2 regions of the Alkalibacterium sp. s-m-28 genome follow, and region 2 is predicted to be linked to the other one. Evidence: a T-box and tRNA genes for the amino acid it is inferred to sense, from the RefSeq annotation. Region 2 holds a T-box; the other holds one or more tRNA genes.

Region 1 (10,629 bases), on a different contig from region 2:
TCGTGTGTGCTGAAACGGATTTGCCATTAGTGATTTCAAAATATGGATTGATCGCAGGAACAACCTGACTGACATTCCCCATATCCATTGACCCCATAGAATCCCGTTCTTCAGTAATCATTTGAATGCCTAGGTCTGCCATCTTTTCATTGTACAAGGAAGACAGCGTCTCATTTGTGATCATATTTTTGTAGGCTGCTTCATAGTGACCCCATTCCATTCGGCAGTCCGCAGCTAGTGCCCCGGCTTCTGCACAGCGAATGACTTTTTCACGCAGTTCATTCAAGTAAGGCATATCCATTGCTCTAACGTAAAACTCGGCTCTCGTGTAGTCCGGAATCACGTTCGCTGCCTCTCCGCCTTCTTTGATGACACCATGAACGCGTGCGCTCGGGTGAATCTGCTGGCGGAGTGAACTGACATTATTGAAGAAGTTGATGCAGGCATCAAGGGCATTTTTTCCCTCGAAAGGTGAGGCAGCTGCATGAGCGGTCTGTCCATAGAATCTGAACTCAATGGCTTCCATGGCCATGGACGTGCCACTGGCCTGATAACTGTCAGATGGGTGAGTACAGAATGCAACATCTACATCGTCAAAGGTTCCCGCATCTGCCATGGTCACTTTATCTCCGTTCGTTTCCTCTGCCGGGGTCCCCAGGACAACCACTGTCCCACCTACCTCATCAACCAGTTTGGACAAGACTAGTCCCGCCCCAGTATCGGTCGCCCCGAGCAGATTATGCCCACAACCATGTCCGATACCAGGAAGGGCATCATATTCAGACAAGTAGGCAAGGGTTGGTCCTTCTTTTTCTCCTTTATAAATCGCTCTGAAGGCTGTACCGATTCCCAGATAAGGGTATTCAACATCAAACCCATGTTCTTCAAGCAGTTCCACATGGGCCTTTGATGACAGAAACTCTTCGTGACCCAGTTCAGGATTAGCATAGATATACTCGCTCAGCTCCTGAAGTTCCGGTCTCAACTCTTTAATGATTGAATCAATTTTTTCATTGTATTGCTCACTCATCGGTTTCATCCTCTACTGTTCGTCTTTTTCAGACTAATATACTTAATATCTCTAGTAATCACAAATCAACTTTTTCCTGCAATAACGTCGATTTCAACTAATGCGCCAGCTGGAAGGGCTGCTACTTCATAAGCAACGCGTGCTGGGAAAGGCTCTTTGAAAAATTCTGCGTATACCTCGTTCATGTCCTGGAAGTTGGAAATATCGCTTAGAAGAACAGTGACTTTCAGGACATCAGAAAGCGTCAGGTTTTCTTCTGCCAGGATATACTCAATGTTTTTCAATGATTGTCTTGTCTGTTCCTTGGCTGTTTCAGCTGTGATTTTTCCTGCTTCCGCATCGATCGGCAGCTGACCCGAAACGTACACGGTATTTCCGAATACGACCGCCTGTGAGTATGGTCCGATTGCTGCTGGTGCCTTTTTAGAGTTTAAAATGTGTTTGTCTAATGTTGTCATGAGTAAGTCTCCTTTTAGTTGGTTTAATATGATAGATCTAAACTTTTACTATACTGTCTGGACACTGACCTGGCTTCCGGCAGTCGTCCGTTCGACAATAATATGAGAAGGGATTCGGGTTTTCAGTTCATCCACGTGAGAAATGATTCCCACTAGTCTGCCGCGTTCCTGCAAATCGAGCAATGTTTCGATGGCTTTGTCCAGAGAATCGGAATCCAGCGTCCCGAATCCTTCATCAATAAAGAGGGTGTCGACACTGACCCCGCCGCTCTGACTTTGGATCACGTCGCTGAGTCCCAGAGCCAGTGCAAGAGAGGCTTTAAACGATTCCCCACCGGAAAGCGTGTTGACCCCTCTCACTTTGCCTGTTTCGTAGTCGAACACGTCCATATCCAGCCCTTTGGGTTTATTTCCTTTGGCCGCATCCATCTTTCTCTGCAGCTCATAGCGGTTATTGGTCATTTCGCTAAAGCGTTCGTTGGCAGCGATCAGAATTTCGTCGAAGTAAATCCCGAGGACATACCGTTCGAATGAGATCCGGTCCGTTTCATTACTTGTACCGCCTGCCATCATGGCCAGCTCACTATAGATCCGGTAGTCTTTTTCCAGTTCATCGCTCTTGCCCTGATGAATGGTAATCGTTTCGACCGCCCGCTGATTCTGATTTACTGTTTTGACCAGGTCATCTCGGCTTTCTTCCAGCTCCGGCAACCTTTCAATAATTGACTTGCACTGATCACGGTATGCCTCAACCGGCAGAAGCTTGTCTTCCTTATCTAGATGCGCCTGGACTTCTTTCATTTGAACAGTCAGGCTGTGTCTAGCTTTCTCATAATCATTGATCGCTCGCTGCATCTTGTCAGCTGTCTCGTGTTCCAGAACGAGGGACTCGAAGCTATCGTCCAGCTTACTTTCTTGAAGTCTATGTTCAAAGTGGGCCCTTGCTTCTGAATGTTTGTCAGTCAGCTTATTGATGCTTTCCTCGGTCAGTTTGATTGCCTGCTTATTAGCCGACTGTTTACTGCTTAAGTCCTGGACAAGGGACTGATTATCTGAAGCCGCCTGCTCAGTTTTTCTGATCAGCGCTTCTTTTTCTGCTATAGCCTCTTTGACTTGTTTCTCGGAGTCATAGGACACAGATGCTTTCAGTTCGCTGCATAACTCACTCAGCTCACCAATCCGCCTAGTCATATGCTGTTCGTCTGACGTCAGCTGAACGCGTACTTCTGACAGATCACGTTCTTCTTTTTGAAGAGCCTCCAGTTTTTCAGTCAGCTTGCCTTCTGCTTCCACCCGCTTTTGTTTCTGCTTAAGGTCTTGTTCCAGCTTATTCAGTTCGTCTGTCAGTTCACGACAGCTTTTCTTCGTCTGTCCAAACGCTTCATCCGCGTCCGTATGTTCAATGCCCAGTTCCTTGCACCGCCTACCGACGGCTTCAGAGAGCTGCTGCAGATGAACACCGATCCGATTATAGTGGGCTTCGGCTTCAGCTTTAACTTTCTCCAGACGGTCGACGTCGTCTTTGGATACTGAATCAACTGCTGCGTGAGCTTTTCGAGGATGATCCGTCCCACCGCAGACCGGACAAGGTTCGTTCTCTTCAAGATCTCCTGCCAGGACTACGGCAATATTGCTGTAATACGCTGACTTGGCTTCATCCAGACTTTCTGTTGCTTGCTTGAGGTCCTTGTTGGCTTTTGAAAAGACCTGCTTAACTTCAGCACCTTCTTTTCTCAAATCGCACAGTTCCTTCAGTTTTTCGAGTCTCTGCATGGCTTCTGATTTTTTATCTTTCAGCTTGCCGATTCGATCATAACTATCTGGAAAACTGCTTTTGATGTGTTGAAGTTCCTTCAGCTCATTTTGCTGCGACTGGACAGCCTGCTTGACTGCTTCCATTTTTTCTTTAATCGAAGCCTGTCTTAAGCGGTTTTCCTTCAGCTGTTTTTCTGCCTGACTGATTGCTTCTTCTGTCTTCTCCACTTCGGTCATGCGTTCCAGCTCTTTTTTCAGTGTCTGAATCGCTTCTCTGACACGATCCAGCTTACCCAGTTCGTCTTGAATCAGGTCCTTCTGTTTTTCCGCTTCAGCAAGAGAATCGGTCAAACTCTTCTGCTTTTCAGACAAGTCGTTCCGCTTTGTCTGTTCGTCTTTTAACTCCTGGGCCAGATCCTGTTCTCTCTTTTTAGCCTCTACAAGTTTTTGTGCTTCATCGTTTTTAGCTAGCTGTTCCTTGTAATCCGCCACTACTTTTTCAGTCGCATCCAGCTCGATTTTTTCTTTATCAAGAGCTGTCTTCTTCTCAAGGTATTCAATCAGTCGCTCAGTAGCTGTCTTCTCTTCCTGAAGGCTTCCGATTGTCTCTTTAAGTTCAGTGAGGTGTTTCGAATCTGCATCAATCAATTTAGCTGTCTCTTCCAGAACAGCTGGAATGTCGAACTGGTCAATGGCTTTTTCAAGAGTCTGATTTTCTTTGGTTTCGATCGACTGAAAAGCCAGACTGACTGCCTGAGCATAGCCGTCCCGTTCTTGTTTCAGCTCTTTAGCCTGTTCTTTGAGTTTCTCCTGAAAGGCTTCGAACTGATCCGTCTGGAAAATATTACGGAAAATCTTTTCCTTGTCCGCACTGTTCGAGTCAAGCATACGCCGGAAATCCCCTTGCGGCAGCATGACGATTTGTCTGAACTGGTCATGAGTCAGCCCCAGAAGCGCCTCGATTTCTTTGTTGGCTTCATTGATTTTAGTGGTGACCTGATCTCCATTGTGAAACGCCACGCTTGCTGCGATCTGCTTAGTTTTTGTCCGCGTTCCTGGTCCTATCTGATTCGGCTCCCGTCTGACGGAATACCGCTTCTGTCCCAGTTCAAACTCCAGCTCTACGTAACAGAGATCTGTATCTTTCGCATGATCGGATTTATATGTATCTTTTTCACGGCCATCTTTTGACGGCTTGTCAAACAGGGCATAGGCAATCGCATCGAAAATCGTCGTTTTCCCTGCCCCCGTCGGTCCGCTGACCAGAAAGAGAGCAGACTGATTGAACGCCGTAAAATCAATCTCGACTTCGCCTTTGTAGGGTCCAAAGGCGCTCATTTTGAGTTTTAATGGACGCATCTACTCTCCACCTCTCTGAACGTCTTCCCAGACGCCATTAACTACTTGTCTTCGCTCGTCATCCAGCGGTTCGTCCTTGAAATTCTCGTAAAAATCACTGAAGAGTTCCAGGACATCCTTCTTGTCGGCCAGCTGATGGGTACGTGTCGTTTCTTTGGACTGCCTGTCTTTTTTGGATAAATATTCAAGCCCCATCGCATAAGGGTAGCGTCGTCTCAGCTGATGCATCGCATCCATGACATAGCCTTTATCTTCCAGCTCGAAGAAAATGTAATCTTCTGACTCATCCTGCATCAACTCGTCAAAGAAGCCTCTGATCACACGCAAGTCCCGTTTAGGATTGGTCAAAATCGTCTGAACATCGATCGTGTCTTTCTCCAGATCGACCAGCAGGTGCTGTTTCTTATGTCTGGCTTCTGATTTAGAATACTTCACAGGTGAGCCACTGTACCGTACCCGGTCTGATTTGACCTTCTGAGCTTTATGCAAATGGCCAAGTGCAACGTAGTCGAAGGCATCGAACAAATTGACATCAACATATTCTGCTGTCCCAATGCTTAACGGACGTTCGGAATCGGAATCTTCCACCGACTCTTTTCCCCCGTTCACTACATATCCGTGGGCAATTAGAATATTCAGCTCATCCGGGTTCATCTTCTCTTTAATCGATTCGATCTGAACGCGTGTCGCATCCTGAAGATCCTTGATCTCATCATTACCCAGCAGTTTTCGAACGGCGACATGATCCGCAAACGGCAGGAGGTAGAAATTGGCCCCCTTGACTGTGACTTTACGGATGTCTGTTTTGAGTGTGCCTTCGATAAAGAGCTCACTGGTCGAAAGCAGTTCCGCACCGTATTCCAGCCGTTCATTGCTGTCATGATTCCCCGCAATAGCCAGGACCGGTATCCCCGCTTCGCGAATCAGGCGGGTGAAAATCTCCGTAGCCAGAATGACCGCTTCTTTAGGGGGAATCGCCCGGTCATACAAGTCACCCGCCATGATCAGGACATCGACATCCAGTTCCTTGACCTCATCGACCAGTCGGTGCAGAACATCAGCCTGTTCTTCAAGCATCGAAAACTCATTGACGATTTTTCCAATGTGCCAGTCCGCAGTATGTAAAATTCTCATGCCTTACCTCTCCTTCTTTCCGTACGTTTCACGTCTTATCTTTGACTTGTATTTTATCAGAAAACTGGCACAGACTAAATAGGACAGTCCGGCAGTCCGTTCTAAATATGTCTGCTGACAATGGATTTCCAATAAAATTGAAACAAAAAAAAGCGCGCACCTTCTATCCTTGAGGGTACCCGTCAGTCTTTCTGAAAATCCAGTCGTATCAAATTATGGCCAGGAAGGGAGTTGAACCCTCACGAGCGTTACGCTCACCAGATTCTGAGTCTGGCGTGTCTACCATTCCACCACCTAGCCGGAACATTCATTAGTATAGCACATCCCTCAGATTCTGTTAATACTTTTTTCATGCCGCGAATAAACTTTCTAACCCGGCTGAGCCCTATCACGGCGTTTTCCTTTAAGAGCTGATTCGGGGAAGGTTTATTTACAGCTGTATGTTATTTATGTTTTTTTGGATGGATAAGAGAAGGAAAAGAACTTCGGTTGATGAACAAGCTGACACATTGGATGGCAGATAAAAGTTATCAGACAAATTCCGACTTCATAGTCGCTGTGTATAATGGCCCGCTCACTCTTCCAACAGCCCAACGTAATGAAGTTTGGAGGAAGAGTGACCGGGAAATATTCATTGGAGGATTTGTCTTCTATACAAAAAACAGCTGGTTGTATTATTGCTTCTCATTTGTATAGGACTTGGTATCAATTATTTTCTCGAGCCTTCTTCTCCACTGCCCACTCTTTATTTCTTATTTTTTATCCTTGCTGGTTCGTACTTTCTGTAACAGAATCATAAGAACTGAGAAAACTTCCTTTCAGACTATTTTTTCATCTGTCTGATACCTTCTTCAAGAATCTCAATCTGACGAATGGTTTCATAATCTTTAACCAGCTACTCTTTTCCATTTACAAGTGTTTCGTAGAGCGCTTCGTAGAAATAGCTGTAGCTCCCTTTTTCCGAGACGACTTTTTCCTCATGATACTGGCCATCTCCAGACATATAATATAGCGTGCCGTAATGTTCCGGCAGATCCAGGCCAAAATCCTCGTTTGTCGGCATATAAAACAGCTTCAGATGTTCTTCCTGACGGTCTTTTGATTCCTTGATGAATGTTCCTTTTGTGCCATAGACCACGAAACTTGGGCGTTCTTTCAGACGGAAGTAGCTCGACTTGACGGATACTTTAAGGTTGTCGTCATAAAAGAAATCCAGGTCGAAATAATCGTTCATTCGTCCTTCTCCCAGAAGCTGACGGACATCATATTGAATATCCTGAGGATTTCCAAAGTAAGACAGAACCTGATCGACGGTATGGCAGGCATGGGTATACAGGAAACTTTCCATGGGATCGAAGTGGTCAGTCTGCTCAGGCACTTCAGGACGGAAATAATCGAAATGCATCTCCACTTCCAGAACATCTCCAATTTTTCCGCTTTCGATTACTTTCTGGACAGTCAGAAAATCCGAGTCGAAACGGCGGTTCTGATAGCATTGGATAAACAAGCCATTCTCTTCTGCCAGAGCAAACAGCTCCTTAGCCTGGTCAGATGTTTCGGTAAAAGGTTTCTCGACCAGTACGTTCTTCCCGTTTTCCAGCCCCTCTTTAGCCAGAGGGTAATGGGTATGCGGCGGAGTCGACAGAACCACTAGGTCGATATCCGGATCATTCCAGATCTCTTCACTCTCCTTAACGTAAGTCACCCCTTCGACAGCGTCCCAGTCAGGCCTATCCCCTCTCGAGAGAATTTTCTTTATCTTAATCGTGTCGACCAGACTTGAAAAAGGGATATGATAGCGGTTCGCACTCTTCCCGTTTCCGATGTAGGCAATAGTTAACATATGCTTCCTCCTAATGTGTTGTCATCTCACTTACTATTTAATCACGTTGGCTTCCTTCTGTAAATTGACTTAGTTAAATGGGCAGTTTTTTCAGAAAAGTCTGTTAGAATTGGTTGTTTACTGAAATAAATTACCCAAAAACTGGTTAGATTGCTGTCTTTTATGTACACTTAGTTTTAGGAGGTGGATCGCATGTCATTATTAACAGATCTGAAACACGACGAACAGTTCAATGCATCGGAAAAAGCAGTCGCTCGGTACATAATTACCAACAAGGAGGATGTTTTGAATTTATCGATCCAGGCTCTTTCGGAACTGACTTATACCTCACCTTCAACTGTGGTCAGACTCTGCCGGAAAATCGGTCTGAGAGGCTTCAAGGATTTCAAAATCAAGTGGTCTGCTGAGCTGCAGAAGGAATACAATGCCATATCGAATGTGGACCCTGATTTTCCTTTTACCGATGACGATTCATACGGAGAGATTCAGAAGAAAATCCTCGAGCTGTTCACTGACTCTCTTAATCAGACGAGTCAGCTACTCTCACCTGATAAACTTGAACAGGCTGTGGAACTTCTGCTTCAAGCTGATAAAATCGGGGTATTTGCTTACGGCGATACCTATCTGCCTGCCTTGAATTTCCAGAATAAGCTGATGAAAATCAACCGTTCTGTTCACATGGCCGCTTTGCCTGGAGAAAACCGCCACCTCGCAACAAATTTCAAGCAAGGTGACTGCGCCATCGTGATTTCCTATAGTGGAGAAAGTAAGAATAACTATTACATCACCCAACTGCTCAAGCAGAACGGAGCGACGATTATTGTGATAACGGGTAGTCCGTCTTCACATATCGCATCACTCGGGGACTTGATTCTTCCAGTGGCTGAAAGCGAAAGCCAGTCAGTCAAGCTCTCGACTTTCTCGTCACAGACAGCGATTGATTATGTGCTGAACACCTTGTACGGCTGTCTGTTCGTGTCAAATTACGACAAGAACCAGTCCAAGCGCATCTCATCCGAGACCCTGTTTCTGGATGAGCGGTTTTAATTTTGCTGTAATTTACTAATTGATTCTTATCAGGAGCATATCTAGATCACTTGAACGGATCACAACTGCTCAGGAACGAATGGTCGTGAAGACGAGAAAAAGTGACCACTTGAAAGAGTCGGAATAAATCAAAAGCAGTTGAGCGGATAATTAAATCTAGCGCTCAACTGCTCTTTTTCAATGATGAAGCTTCCGACAGTCGTCGGAAGCCGCCGAATGACCGGTTACTGACTAACCCTTTTGCTCCGCCGCGTAGTAAGATATCACTCAGTTAGCGGATCAAACGGAAAGTTGATTTGTCTTGAATATCTCTTGACCACCAACTGAGTTGGACGCTCACGGAGTCTTTCCGACCACTCGGCTGTCCTTCAACACCTGAGTTGGACGCTCACGGAATCTTTCTGACCACTCGGCTGTCCTTCGACACCTAAGTTGGGCGCTCACAGAGTCTTTCCGACCACTCGACTGTCCTTCGACAACTGAGTTGGGCGCTCTCGGAGTCTTTCTGCCCACTCGGCTGTCCCTCAACACCTGAGTTGGACGCTCACAGGATCTTTCGGCCCACTCGACTGTCCCTCGACACCTGAGTTGGACGCTCACGGAGTCTTTCTGACCACTCGACTGTCCTTCAACAACTGAGTTGGGCGCTCACGGAATCTTTCTGACCACTCGACTGTTCTTCAACACCTGAGTTGGACGCTCCCGGAATCTTTCTGACCACTCGACTGTTCTTCAACACCTGAGTTGGACGCTCACGGAATCTTTCTGACCACTCGACTATCCTTCAACACCTGAGTTGGGCGCTCACGGAATCTTTCCGACCACTCGACTGTCCTTAAACACCTGAGTTGGACGCTCACGGAGTCTTTCCGACCACTCGACTGTCCTTCGACAACTGAGTTGGGCGCTCACGGAATCTTTCTGACCACTCGACTGTCCCTCAACACCTGAGTTGGACGCTCACGGAATCTTTCATCCCACTCATTTATTTCAATCTTCTCGAGCTAGTACTAGTATTGCGTGACTTCTGATTATCCATGCTGCCTTTGTACTCTTCAAAGACTAAAACAAAACGCCCACAAATCCCATAACGAATGGGGCCAAAATAACCACGACGATACCAGTCAAGACGATGGACAGTCCAGACATAGCGGCCTGCACATCGCCTAATTCGATAGCTTTAGCCGTACCCATCGCATGCGAGCCTGATCCCAGAGCTACTCCTTGAGCAACCGGGTCGTTTATCTTCAATAAGGCGAAGATCGGAGGGCCGACAACCGTTCCGAGCACTCCTGTGAATACGACGATGGCTACTGTTAACGAAACGATGCCGCCAAGTGATTCAGACACACCCAATGCAATCGGCGTTGTGATTGATTTCGGAAACAGGGTCGCCACCAGTTCTTGATTGAACTGAAACAGGATACTGACAATAACCAAGATAGCCGTGTGAAACAATACACCAAGAGCGATTCCGGATAAAATTGCTGTGTAGTAGGTCTTCAAATAGATAAAGTTCTTTTCTAGCTTAATAGCCAATGCGACGGTAGCCGGTGTGATCCACAAATTAATGAATTGACCGCCTTCATTGTATTGCTCATAAGGAATTCCAGTCACAAGCAAGAGAATAATGATGCAGGTGATGGAAAAAATCAGCGGATTAAATAATGGGTTTCCAGGCCATCTTCTATGAAATATCGTCCCTAGAAGGAAAAAGAAAAAGGTCAGAAATAATCCAAAAAACGGGTTGGTCGATAAAATATCCATCATATCAAATCAGCTCCTTATTGAATCCGGCTTGCTGTTCAGTTTTCTCATCTTTTCTCCGCTTAAGCCACTGAACGACTAGTGCTACAAATGCAATCATCAGCGTTGTCGTGATAAAAATTGTTACCAGGAGCTGCCACCAGATGTCCCCTAGTATACCGAAATTCGTCATCAGTCCAACTCCTGCAGGCACGAAAAAAATCGCCATATTGTCAGTCACCCAGTTGCCGACTTCT
Region 2 (10,629 bases):
ACACAGCCCTCCACGTAACGAACTATCTGATCAGAAATGTTCTTTCTACAGGAAATACAACTGAACGTGTAGGTGAAAACGCAAGCCTGCGCATAGACTGGCTGACAAACTTGACAGCCGGATCTCGTCTGAATGTCGGATTCTTTATCGCTATCATAGTCGTTGCCCTTTACTGGGTATTCATGACGCAGACAACTGCCGGATTTGAAGTGAGAGCTGTTGGTCTGAATCCACATGCATCAAGCTATGCCGGAATGAGCGCAGCTAAGAACATTATTTTATCCATGGTCCTCAGTGGGGCACTTGCTGGACTAGGTGGAGCTATTCACGGTCTGGGAACTTTCGGAAACATCTTTACACAAAGTGGACTTCCTCACGTCGGCTTCAACGGAATAGCAGTAGCACTTCTGGGACTGGGTAATCCAGTCGGTATTTTCTTCTCATCCATTCTCTTCGGAGTACTGGATGTCGGAGCTGGTTTCCTGCCAAACCGTGCGGGTGTTCCGGATGAAATGGCAAGTATCGTTATTGCCGCGATTATATTCTTTGTAGGGGCTAACTACCTGATCCGTCTGATCATGGGTAAACTGCAGTCAAATAAACAAGCGACAGAAGGAGGAGAATAGGCATGGACATTATACAGCTACTGCAACTTATTGTATCCAGTTCTTTAATGTTTGCCGCTCCCTTGATTTTAACAGCACTTGGAGGGACCTTCTCTGAGCGTGGTGGAGTAGTAAACATCGGACTTGAGGGCATCATGGTTATGGGTGCTTTCATGTCAGCTATTTTTAACATTCAATTTTTCGGTACTTTCGGTAATATGACTCCCTGGGTCGGACTTCTAGCCGGCGGGGTCATTGGTCTTCTATTCTCAATTCTTCATGCTGTAGCGACGATCAACTTGAGAGCAGATCATATCGTTTCAGGTACAGTAATCAATCTGGCTGCTCCAGCACTTGCGGTCTTCCTGACTCGTGCCATTTTCGGTGCAGCTCAGACCGGTCCGCTTCCAAGAGCATTCGGTCGATCAAACATCTTCCTGCTGCACCGTATTCCAGTTATCGGGCCGATTTTTTTCCGTAATACTTCCGGACCGGCCTATCTTGGAATCATCATTGCAGTGATTGCATGGTTCATCTTATTCAAGACTCGTTTCGGACTTCGTCTACGTTCTGTAGGTGAACACCCGCACGCAGCTGAAACACTGGGGATCAAAGTGTACACTATGAAATATGCCGGCGTACTGATTTCTGGTTTCTTAGGCGGAATGGGTGGAGCAATTCAGGCACAGGCGATTCATAATGAATTTGGTATCTTAACTGTTGCCGGTCAAGGATTTATCGCGATGGCAGCTATGATTTTCGGTAAGTGGAATCCACTTGGAGCTATGGGAGCAGCTATATTCTTCGGTTTTGCTCAAAGCCTGGCTCGTATCGGAAACCATATTCCAATTATTCAGGATATTCCTAATATCTGGCTGCAAGTTCTTCCGTTCCTTCTGACAATCCTAGTTCTTGTTGGTGTTGTCGGACGCGCAGAAGCACCAGCAGCAATCGGTAAAACATATATTAAATCTAAATAACCGGTTAAACGACAGAAGCCCGGAATCTTCAGGTTACATACTGAGGATTCCGGGCTTTTATTATTTCTTTTCAATTGCCAGTAGGAAGGGCGGCGAGTTTTTCTGATTAATGAAAGCATACTGCAGCACGTCATAGGACTTCTGCGGAAGGGATTGAGCAAAGGACAGGACCGCTTCTTTCTCTTCAGCACCGCCCTCATGGCCGTAGTAGATCATGATCAGGATAAGACCACCCGGTTTTAAAAGCGGCAGCACTTTACTCAGTGATTCGATCGTTGTATCAGGTGAAGTGACGATCGATTTGTCTCCTTTTGGTAGATAACCGAGATTGTAGACAGCTGCTGCAATCGAAGACTCCTTTATTGAAAATGAATCGACTAGTTCATGGCCGGCTTCTATCAATTGAACACGCTGATTTAGGTCAGCCTCAATCAATCTATTTTTGGTAGCGGAAATGGCATCCCTCTGTATATCAAACCCGATTACCGTGCCTTCAGGGCCGACAATTTTTGCCAGCAGAAGCGTATCGTTGCCGTTACCAACTGTGGCATCAATGACAGTGTCTCCTTCTTCAACAGACTGGTAGAGTAAGGTGTGAGTGAATTTTAATGCTGATTGTAACATGAAACAAACCTCCATAAGTATAAATTCTAATGAATGATCAAGGATCACTCTATACAAAAATGCTTTTCTGATTGTTGATACAAGCAACTTATACAGTATATTACAATAGTATAACAAAGTAAAAATCGTCATAGATATTATTTCTCTTCTGTCCGACTAAATGTATAATATAGGGACGATAACTTTTTCCAAAAAAGAGGAGGAAATTTAATGACAAAACACATCTCAATGCCTCTTGCCCCTGAAAATATAAAGGGGATCAGAAAATCAGTTGCATTTTCATCAAGTCTATTAGCAGGCGTTGTAGCCCTAGGTTCCTTAACACAATCAGTTGAAGCACAGGAAATCGATAAGGATCAGGCTTTTCTTCAAAATCTATATGAACAGTATACAGCTTTAGAACTTTCAAATGAAGATTCTTCCCAAGCTTCTTTAGAACAGGACGATGAGTCAGATAATGACTCTTCAGAAGCAACACCCGTATCAGACGAAGAAACAGATTACATAAAGGCCCAGCTGACAAGAATGATTGAACTGGCTGGAGGAGAAAGTGTTCTTGAACAATTGGACTCAGAACATTTGACTACTGAGCAGCTGGACTCGATCTTCAATGCACTGATCGAAAAGCAGCTGAATGACATTCAGGATAGTGAAGAGACAGTACATGAGAATGACATAAGTGAAGCAGTTTCATTAGCTGCGGAATCCTTAACAGAAAGCGATGACTCGGTGGCTGACACAGCAGAAGAGCCAGCTCTGTTGACTGCTGCAGCTGCAGATGATTCAACTGAACAGGATGAATTATCTGAAACTACTGAAGAAGCAGGTGGAAAACTTGCTGCTGAGGATTTATCTGAAAGTACCGTTCAGGACCAGGATTCCGAGTCTCCGGCTGAAACTGTAGCAGAAGAGGCGGAAGTAGAAAATCCGGTATTAGAGACTCCAGTAACTGACAAACTAGAACCAGAGACTTCTAAAACCGAAACACCAAAAACTGAAGCACCGAAGACTAATTTAAAAGAAACAGCTCCTGCACCTGAAGAAGCGATCGTATATGTCGTCAAGTCCGGCGACACGCTGAACCGTATTGCTCAGACATATAATACGACAACTGCTAAGCTCGCCAGTCTGAATAATCTGACTAACATCAACCTTCTGTCTGTGGGACAAGTTCTAGCCATCAATGAAGCAGGGGTTGCCCAGGCGAAGAACAGTCAGCCGTCAAATTCATCTAATCCTGGGAACCTGCATCAGACAAACACGCCTGCACCTGAAACAGCGATTGTATATGTCGTCAAGTCCGGCGACACGCTGAACCGTATTGCTCAGACATATAATACGACAACTGCTAAGCTCGCCAGTCTGAATAATCTGACTAACATCAACCGTCTGTCTGTGGGACAAGTTCTAGCCATCAATGAAGCAGGGGTTGCCCAGGCGAAGAGCAGTCAGCCGTCAAATTCATCTAATCCTGGGAACCTGCATCAGACAAACACGCCTGCAGCATTTATCAATCAGATTGCTGGATTTGCTCAGGAGATTGCATCTAAAAATGGCTTGTATGCGTCTGTCATGATAGCCCAGGCCAGTCTTGAATCAGGCTTTGGACGAAGCAGCCTGTCTGCACCGCCGAACCACAATCTATTTGGAATTAAAGGAAGCTACAATGGTCAGTCAGTAGCCATGCAGACGAGAGAATATTATTCACATACTGGATGGATCACGATAACCGATCACTTCAAAAAGTATCCGAGTTATGTAGAATCACTGCAGGACTATGCACGTCTGCTAAGAAACGGGACGAGCTGGAATCCACAGTTCTATTCCGGGACATGGGTCGAAAGAACAAACAGCTATCGTGATGCAACGGCATGGCTGCAGGGAAGGTATGCAACGGATCCGACTTATGCGAATAAGTTGAACAATCTGATCCAGCTTTATGATCTGACACGATTTGATGTACCAGTCTCTGGAGGCAACAGACCTACGCCTGTACCATCCAATCCGGCTCCATCCAATCCTTCAAATCCATTTAAGGAAACCACGACTTATACTGTCGTTAGAGGAGATACGTTAAGCAAAATCGCACGTGACTTTAAAACGACGGTTCAGGCTTTGAAGACAGCGAATAATCTGAGCAGTGACTTGATTTTCGTGAATCAGAAACTGACCGTGCCTAAACTTGAAACAGCGCAACCTGCGCCAGAACAGCCAAAAGAAGAAGCGAAACCAGATACCTCCAAGCCTGAAGACTCCGGTAACCAGGGTGAAACACCAGCTCCTGATGCGATCAGACCGGAAACTGGAAGTGGAATCTATACGGTTGTAAGGGGAGATACCTTAACCAAGATTGCCCGAGAATTCAGTACGACAGTTCAGGCGATCAGAGAAACAAACAATTTAAGTGGAGATCTGATTTTCATCAATCAGCGTTTGACGATACCGGGTAAAGCAGCAGAAACTGTACCAGTGACTCCGCCAGTCAGTCAGTCTGATACTCAGAGCAAGTCTGTTACGGTCCAAAGAGGAGACACGCTGTCTCAACTGGCCCGTACACATAATACAACTGTCGCTGCTTTGAAATCTGCGAACAAGCTCCTGTCAGATACCATTTATGTCGGGCAGGTTCTGCTTGTACCAGGAACATCTGGACAGGGAGAAAGCACTGTACCTGCACCGAGTCCGGATGCTGCGGTTCCCGAAAAAGGTACTACATCATATACGGTTAAATCTGGAGATACACTATCAGGAATAGCCAGAACGTACAAGACAACTGTCGCTCAGCTTAGAACGTTGAATAAGCTGAACAGTGATCTAATCAGAATAGGTCAGCAGCTGCTGGTTCCATCTGATGATACACCGACTGTGCCCGCACCTCAGCAGCCTGAGAAACCGACTGCGGCGACTACTTATACAGTCGTAAGCGGTGATACATTGAGTAGAATCGCAAGAGATCACCAGACGACTGTCTCACGCCTGATGTCTGACAACAAGCTGACCAGTGACCGTATTTTTGTCGGCCAGCGTCTGACTGTCAACGGGACAGCTCAGGATCAGAACACTCGTCCAGAGAACCAGACCAGTCCGTCACCTGCTGTATGGGACTATGTCGTCAAGGCAGGAGATACGTTAAGTCAGATTGCCCGTACACACGGCACTACGGTGAGTGCACTGAGCCAGCTTAACAGTCTGACTGATAGTAACCGTCTGTCAGTTGGTCAGGTCCTCAAGGTAAGTGGCACACAGCAGTCACAACCTGTGACTCAGACACCTGCTGCACCTGTTCAGGATAATGATAAGACAGTCAGCACAATTTATACGGTAAAATCGGGAGATACCTTAAGTGGCATTGCCCGTCAGTTCAAGACGACCGTTGCTCAGTTAAGAGAATGGAATGCGATTGAAAACGCAGACCGCCTATCTGTCGGTCAGAAACTGACGATTAAAGGCTCAACTGATTCTACTGCACCAACCTCGCCTGCTGGAAATCAGAATCAGGGAGGCACATACACGGTAAAAGCTGGAGATACACTCTCACACATTGCTCGAGAGTTCCAGACCACAGTGAATCAGTTACGTGAGCTGAACAATCTGACTAATGCGGACCGCATCTTTGTCGGCCAGACCTTACGTACAGGAGGATCAACTTCTGTCAGCACGCCGACTGTTCAGACACCAGCGCCAGCAAATAATCAGTCCAGACCTAATGACCGCTCCTATGTGATTAAGGCAGGTGACACCCTTTCAGCTATAGCGAGAGCTCAGAACGTGACGATCAGTCAGCTGAGAGAGTGGAACAACCTGACGAGTGACATTATTTTCGTTGGTCAGACATTAGTAGTGCGCGGTGAGCAGACAAGCGAGACGGCTCCTCAGCCCACTCAGTCAGTCCATACTGTTTCTGCTGGAGAAACATTGTCTCATATTGCAAGAGAGTACAAACTGACTGTACGGGAACTGAAAGAAATGAACAATCTAACTACAGACCTTATCTTTGTCAATCAGCAATTGAGGACAGCCAAGTAACATGTACCCCTTTTCACGGGCCGAAAAAGCCCCTGTGAAAAGGGGTTTTTAAATATTATGTTATATATTTTGTTGCTAAATGATAGAGCTTACTATATAATGAAAGCGACATCTTCTTTAATCATTTCCGAAGCATTTATCATCCTTTTAAAGAAGGTGATCACTGTAAAAAGGAGTGGGACAAATGAAGTATCTACAACGTATAGGCCGATCCTTGATGCTGCCTGTGGCGGTCTTACCTGCAGCAGCTATTCTGATGGGTATCGGGTATTGGATCGATCCGAGCGGTTGGGGTGGAGAAAGCCAGATTGCGGCTTTCCTGATCAGCGCAGGAGCATCCCTTATCAATAACATGGGTATACTGTTTGCGATAGGGGTAGCCTTAGGCATGTCCAGGGACAAGAACGGGTCGGCTGCTCTGAGCGGTCTGGTCGGCTGGCTTGTGACAACGACCATGCTTAGTCCGGATACCGTCGCTCAGCTTCAGCAGATCGATGTGGAAGAAGTGAACATGGCTTTCGACAGTATCGAAACGCAGTTTATCGGTATCCTTGTCGGTATTATTGCAGCGGTCATTTATAATAAATTCAGTGGAGTCAAGCTTCCTCAAGCTCTGGCATTTTTCAGTGGAAGACGTCTTCCGCCGATTATCACTGCAGTAGCCTCACTAGTCTTGTCAGGTATACTGATGTTTGTCTGGCCACCAGTCTTCGGTCTGCTCGTTGACTTTGGAACATTCATCAGTGGTCTGGGAGCCTTTGGAGCCGGGTTATATGGGTTCTTTAACAGGCTGCTGATTCCGACGGGTCTTCACCATGCTTTAAATGCAGTATTCTGGTTCGATCTGATTGGAATTAATGACATTCAGAATTTCTGGGAAGGAACAGGAGTAGTGGGGGTGACAGGCATGTACCAGGCCGGTTATTTCCCTGTCATGATGTTCGGACTGCCTGCCGGTGGTCTGGCTATGTATCAGATGGCTGATTCAGACCAGAAGAAACGGGTCGGCTCATTGATGCTGGCCGCAGGATTTGCAACGTTCTTTACAGGCGTGACAGAACCGTTGGAGTTTGCCTTCATGTTCGTCGCACCTTTGTTATTTGTAATACATGCCCTGCTGACAGGTCTTTCTATGTTTATTGCGGCGACATTTAACTGGACAGCCGGCTTCGGTTTCAGTGCAGGGTTTGTCGATGGCGTACTCAGCTTCAGGCTGCCGATGGCCAATCAGCCGTATATGCTGATCGTTCAGGGACTAGTATTTGCGGTCATCTATTATTTCGCTTTCCTTTGGGCCATAAAAACATTCAATCTGAAAACCCCAGGTAGAGGAGAAGAAGTGGCACTTGATGAAGGAGAAGTATCAGAAGGACCGACACCTCCTGCCGCGCCGACAGCCAACCAGGGGAGAGACAGAGATCCTGCCTTGTCTGCTGACGACAATGAGTATCGGAGAAAGGCGGAAATCATTCTCGACGGCCTGGGTGGTCAGGATAATATTGCCTCTCTGGACTATTGTGCTACACGCCTGAGGCTGGAGATAAACGACATGAACAAGGTAAACGAAAATAGAATCAAGCAGGCAAACGTACCAGGACTGAGAAAAACAGGTCGAAACACCATGCAGGTCGTTGTCGGAACGGATGTGGAATTCGTAGCGAACGAAATGGAAAAATTAAAATAAGATTGCGCATTCCCTGAGGCTTTGGTAGAATAAGTGGAAAGATAAGAAAAACAGTGCACAGGAGTAGTAAGTGTCTCTTTCTTCCAGAGAGTGTATGGGTGGTGAAAATACACAGAAAGACAGCTGAACTCGCCTGACAAGTTGCCTCGGGGAATCAAGTACCCGCTGCCGTTTTCCGCGTTAAGGACTGGAGGCTGTTTTACTTCATGTAAAACAGTAAACATAGGTGGTACCGCGATCATTAACGCCCTATGAGTAACAGCTCGTCTGTTATTCATAGGGCATTTTTTAATTTAAAGGAGAGAATTGTATGTCATTCAACCATAAGACGATCGAACAGAAGTGGCAGGCTGTCTGGGAAAAGAACCAGACGTTCAGAACCACTGAAGATAAGAACAAGGATAACTTTTATGCACTTGATATGTTTCCTTACCCATCAGGTCAGGGGCTTCATGTCGGGCATCCAGAAGGATACACGGCAACAGATATTATTTCACGCATGAAGCGTGCGCAGGGCTTCAATGTGCTTCATCCGATGGGATGGGATGCCTTCGGTCTTCCGGCTGAGCAGTATGCACTGGATACCGGAAATGATCCGGCAGAGTTTACTGAACAGAACATTCAGACTTTCAAGCGTCAGATCAAGTCGCTTGGTTTCAGTTATGACTGGGACCGTGAAATCAATACGACAGATCCTGACTACTATAAATGGACGCAATGGATTTTTACGAAGCTGGTTGAAAAAGACTTGGCTTATGAAGCGGAAGTCCCTGTCAACTGGTGCCCGGCACTTGGTACCGTTCTTGCAAATGAGGAAGTCATTGACGGAAAATCCGAACGTGGAGGACATCCAGTCTACCGTAAACCGATGAAGCAGTGGATGCTTAAGATTACGGCATACGCAGATCGTCTGCTGGACGATCTGGAAGAAGTGGACTGGCCAGAACACATCAAGGACATGCAGCGTAACTGGATCGGTAAGTCTGAAGGAGCTGAAATCACTTTCGGAATCAAGGATTCTGCTGAATCGTTCACTGTCTTCACAACTCGTCCGGATACGATTTACGGAGCGACCTATGCTGTTCTTGCACCGGAATCAGATCTGGTCGACAAGATCACCTCAGCTGAACAGAAAGAAGCAGTCGATGCTTACCGCACTGAGGCAAACAAGAAATCTGACCTTGAGCGTACGGATCTGAATAAAAATAAAACGGGTGTCTTTACAGGAGCTTATGCAGTCAACCCTGTAACCAACGAGGAGATGCCGATCTGGATCGCTGACTATGTCCTGGCTTCATACGGTACTGGGGCAATCATGGCTGTTCCTGCTCATGATGAACGTGATTATGAATTTGCACAGAAATACGATCTGACGATTCGTCCAGTCATTAAAGGTGGAGATACAGACAAGGAAGCCTATACGGGTGACGGTGAGCATATCAACTCTGATATCCTGAACGGATTGAATCAGGAAGAGGCAATTGCGACAATCATTGCTTATCTAAAAGATAATAATATCGGAGAGTCTAAGACAACTTACCGTCTGAGAGACTGGCTGTTCGCCCGCCAGCGTTACTGGGGTGAACCGATTCCTGTCATTCACTGGGAAGATGGCACGACAACCACAGTGCCTGAAGAAGATCTTCCGGTAACCTTGCCTAAAACGGATGAAATCAGACCATCCGGTACAGGTGAATCACCGTTGGCCGTCATTGAAGATTGGGTCAATGTAGTAGACGAAAAAACAGGTATGAAAGGGAAAAGAGATACGAACACGATGCCGCAGTGGGCAGGAAGCTCGTGGTATTTCCTTCGTTTCATCGATCCAAAGAACCCGGACCAGCTGGCAGATCCTGAAAAACTGAAACAGTGGCTGCCTGTCGATCTTTATATTGGCGGAGCGGAACACGCAGTACTTCACCTGCTTTATGCTCGCTTCTGGCACAAATTCCTTTATGATTTAGGTCTGGTTCCGACTAAAGAGCCATTCCAGAAACTTTACAACCAAGGTATGATCCTGGGAGAAAACAATGAGAAAATGTCCAAGTCAAAAGGGAATGTTGTCAATCCAGACGTCGTAGTGGAAGAATACGGTGCAGATACATTGCGTCTATATGAAATGTTCATGGGACCTCTGGATGCAGCCATCGCCTGGAGTGAAGACGGACTGGAAGGCGCACGTAAGTTCCTGGACCGTGTCTGGCGCCTATTCATCGATGAAGATGGAAAAGTCAGAGACCGCATCACCACTTATGACGACAAATCTCTAGAGGTTGTCTTCCATCAGACTGTGAAGAAAGTGACGGAAGATTATGAGAATCTGCAATTCAATACAGGAATTTCCCAGTTGATGGTTTTCATCAATGCCGCGTATAAAGCAGAAGGTCTGCCGCTTGACTATGTCAAAGGATTCATCAAGATGCTGGCACCGATCGCACCTCACGTCTCGGAAGAACTGTGGGCGAAAGTGACCGGAGCTTCCGAAAGTATTTCCTATGAAGAGTGGCCGTCATATGATGAAACTAAACTGGTTACGGATGAAGTAACGGTCGTTTTCCAGATCAACGGAAAGGTTCGTTCAAAAGCACAAGTGTCGAAATCGATAACGAAAGACGCACTTGAAGAACTGGCGCTTGCAGACAGTAGAATCCAGGAGATGCTGGAAGGACAGACCGTACGAAAAGTTATAGTTGTCCCAGGGAAACTAGTC

Evidence for each region. A T-box is a leader RNA that pairs with one kind of tRNA and senses whether it is charged. The one in region 2 lies ahead of leuS (leucine--tRNA ligase), so its partner is inferred to be a tRNA-Leu.
Region 1: it has a tRNA-Leu gene. The T-box ahead of leuS (leucine--tRNA ligase) is inferred to sense a tRNA for this amino acid. The anticodon was not compared.

The regions. Positions count from the first base shown of each region.
Region 1 covers NZ_BAAGIQ010000065.1:759-11,387, reverse strand. Annotated here, with positions in the region: gene ACYQ4S_RS08755 (M20 family metallopeptidase) at 1-1,030, opposite strand, end outside; gene ACYQ4S_RS08750 (Rid family detoxifying hydrolase) at 1,096-1,488, opposite strand; gene ACYQ4S_RS08745 (AAA family ATPase) at 1,537-4,602, opposite strand; gene ACYQ4S_RS08740 (exonuclease SbcCD subunit D) at 4,603-5,736, opposite strand; tRNA gene ACYQ4S_RS08735 (tRNA-Leu) at 5,953-6,036, opposite strand; partial or broken gene ACYQ4S_RS08730 (Gfo/Idh/MocA family oxidoreductase) at 6,560-7,579, opposite strand; gene ACYQ4S_RS08725 (MurR/RpiR family transcriptional regulator) at 7,772-8,626, shown strand; gene ACYQ4S_RS08720 (LrgB family protein) at 9,689-10,396, opposite strand; gene ACYQ4S_RS08715 (CidA/LrgA family protein) at 10,398-10,629, opposite strand, start outside.
Region 2 covers NZ_BAAGIQ010000021.1:6,206-16,834, forward strand. Annotated here, with positions in the region: gene ACYQ4S_RS04675 (ABC transporter permease) at 1-626, shown strand, start outside; gene ACYQ4S_RS04680 (ABC transporter permease) at 629-1,585, shown strand; gene ACYQ4S_RS04685 (tRNA 5-(aminomethyl)-2-thiouridylate-methyltransferase MnmM) at 1,646-2,209, opposite strand; gene ACYQ4S_RS04690 (LysM peptidoglycan-binding domain-containing protein) at 2,420-6,235, shown strand; gene nagE (N-acetylglucosamine-specific PTS transporter subunit IIBC) at 6,420-7,919, shown strand; T-box leader at 7,964-8,174, shown strand; gene leuS (leucine--tRNA ligase) at 8,230-10,629, shown strand, end outside.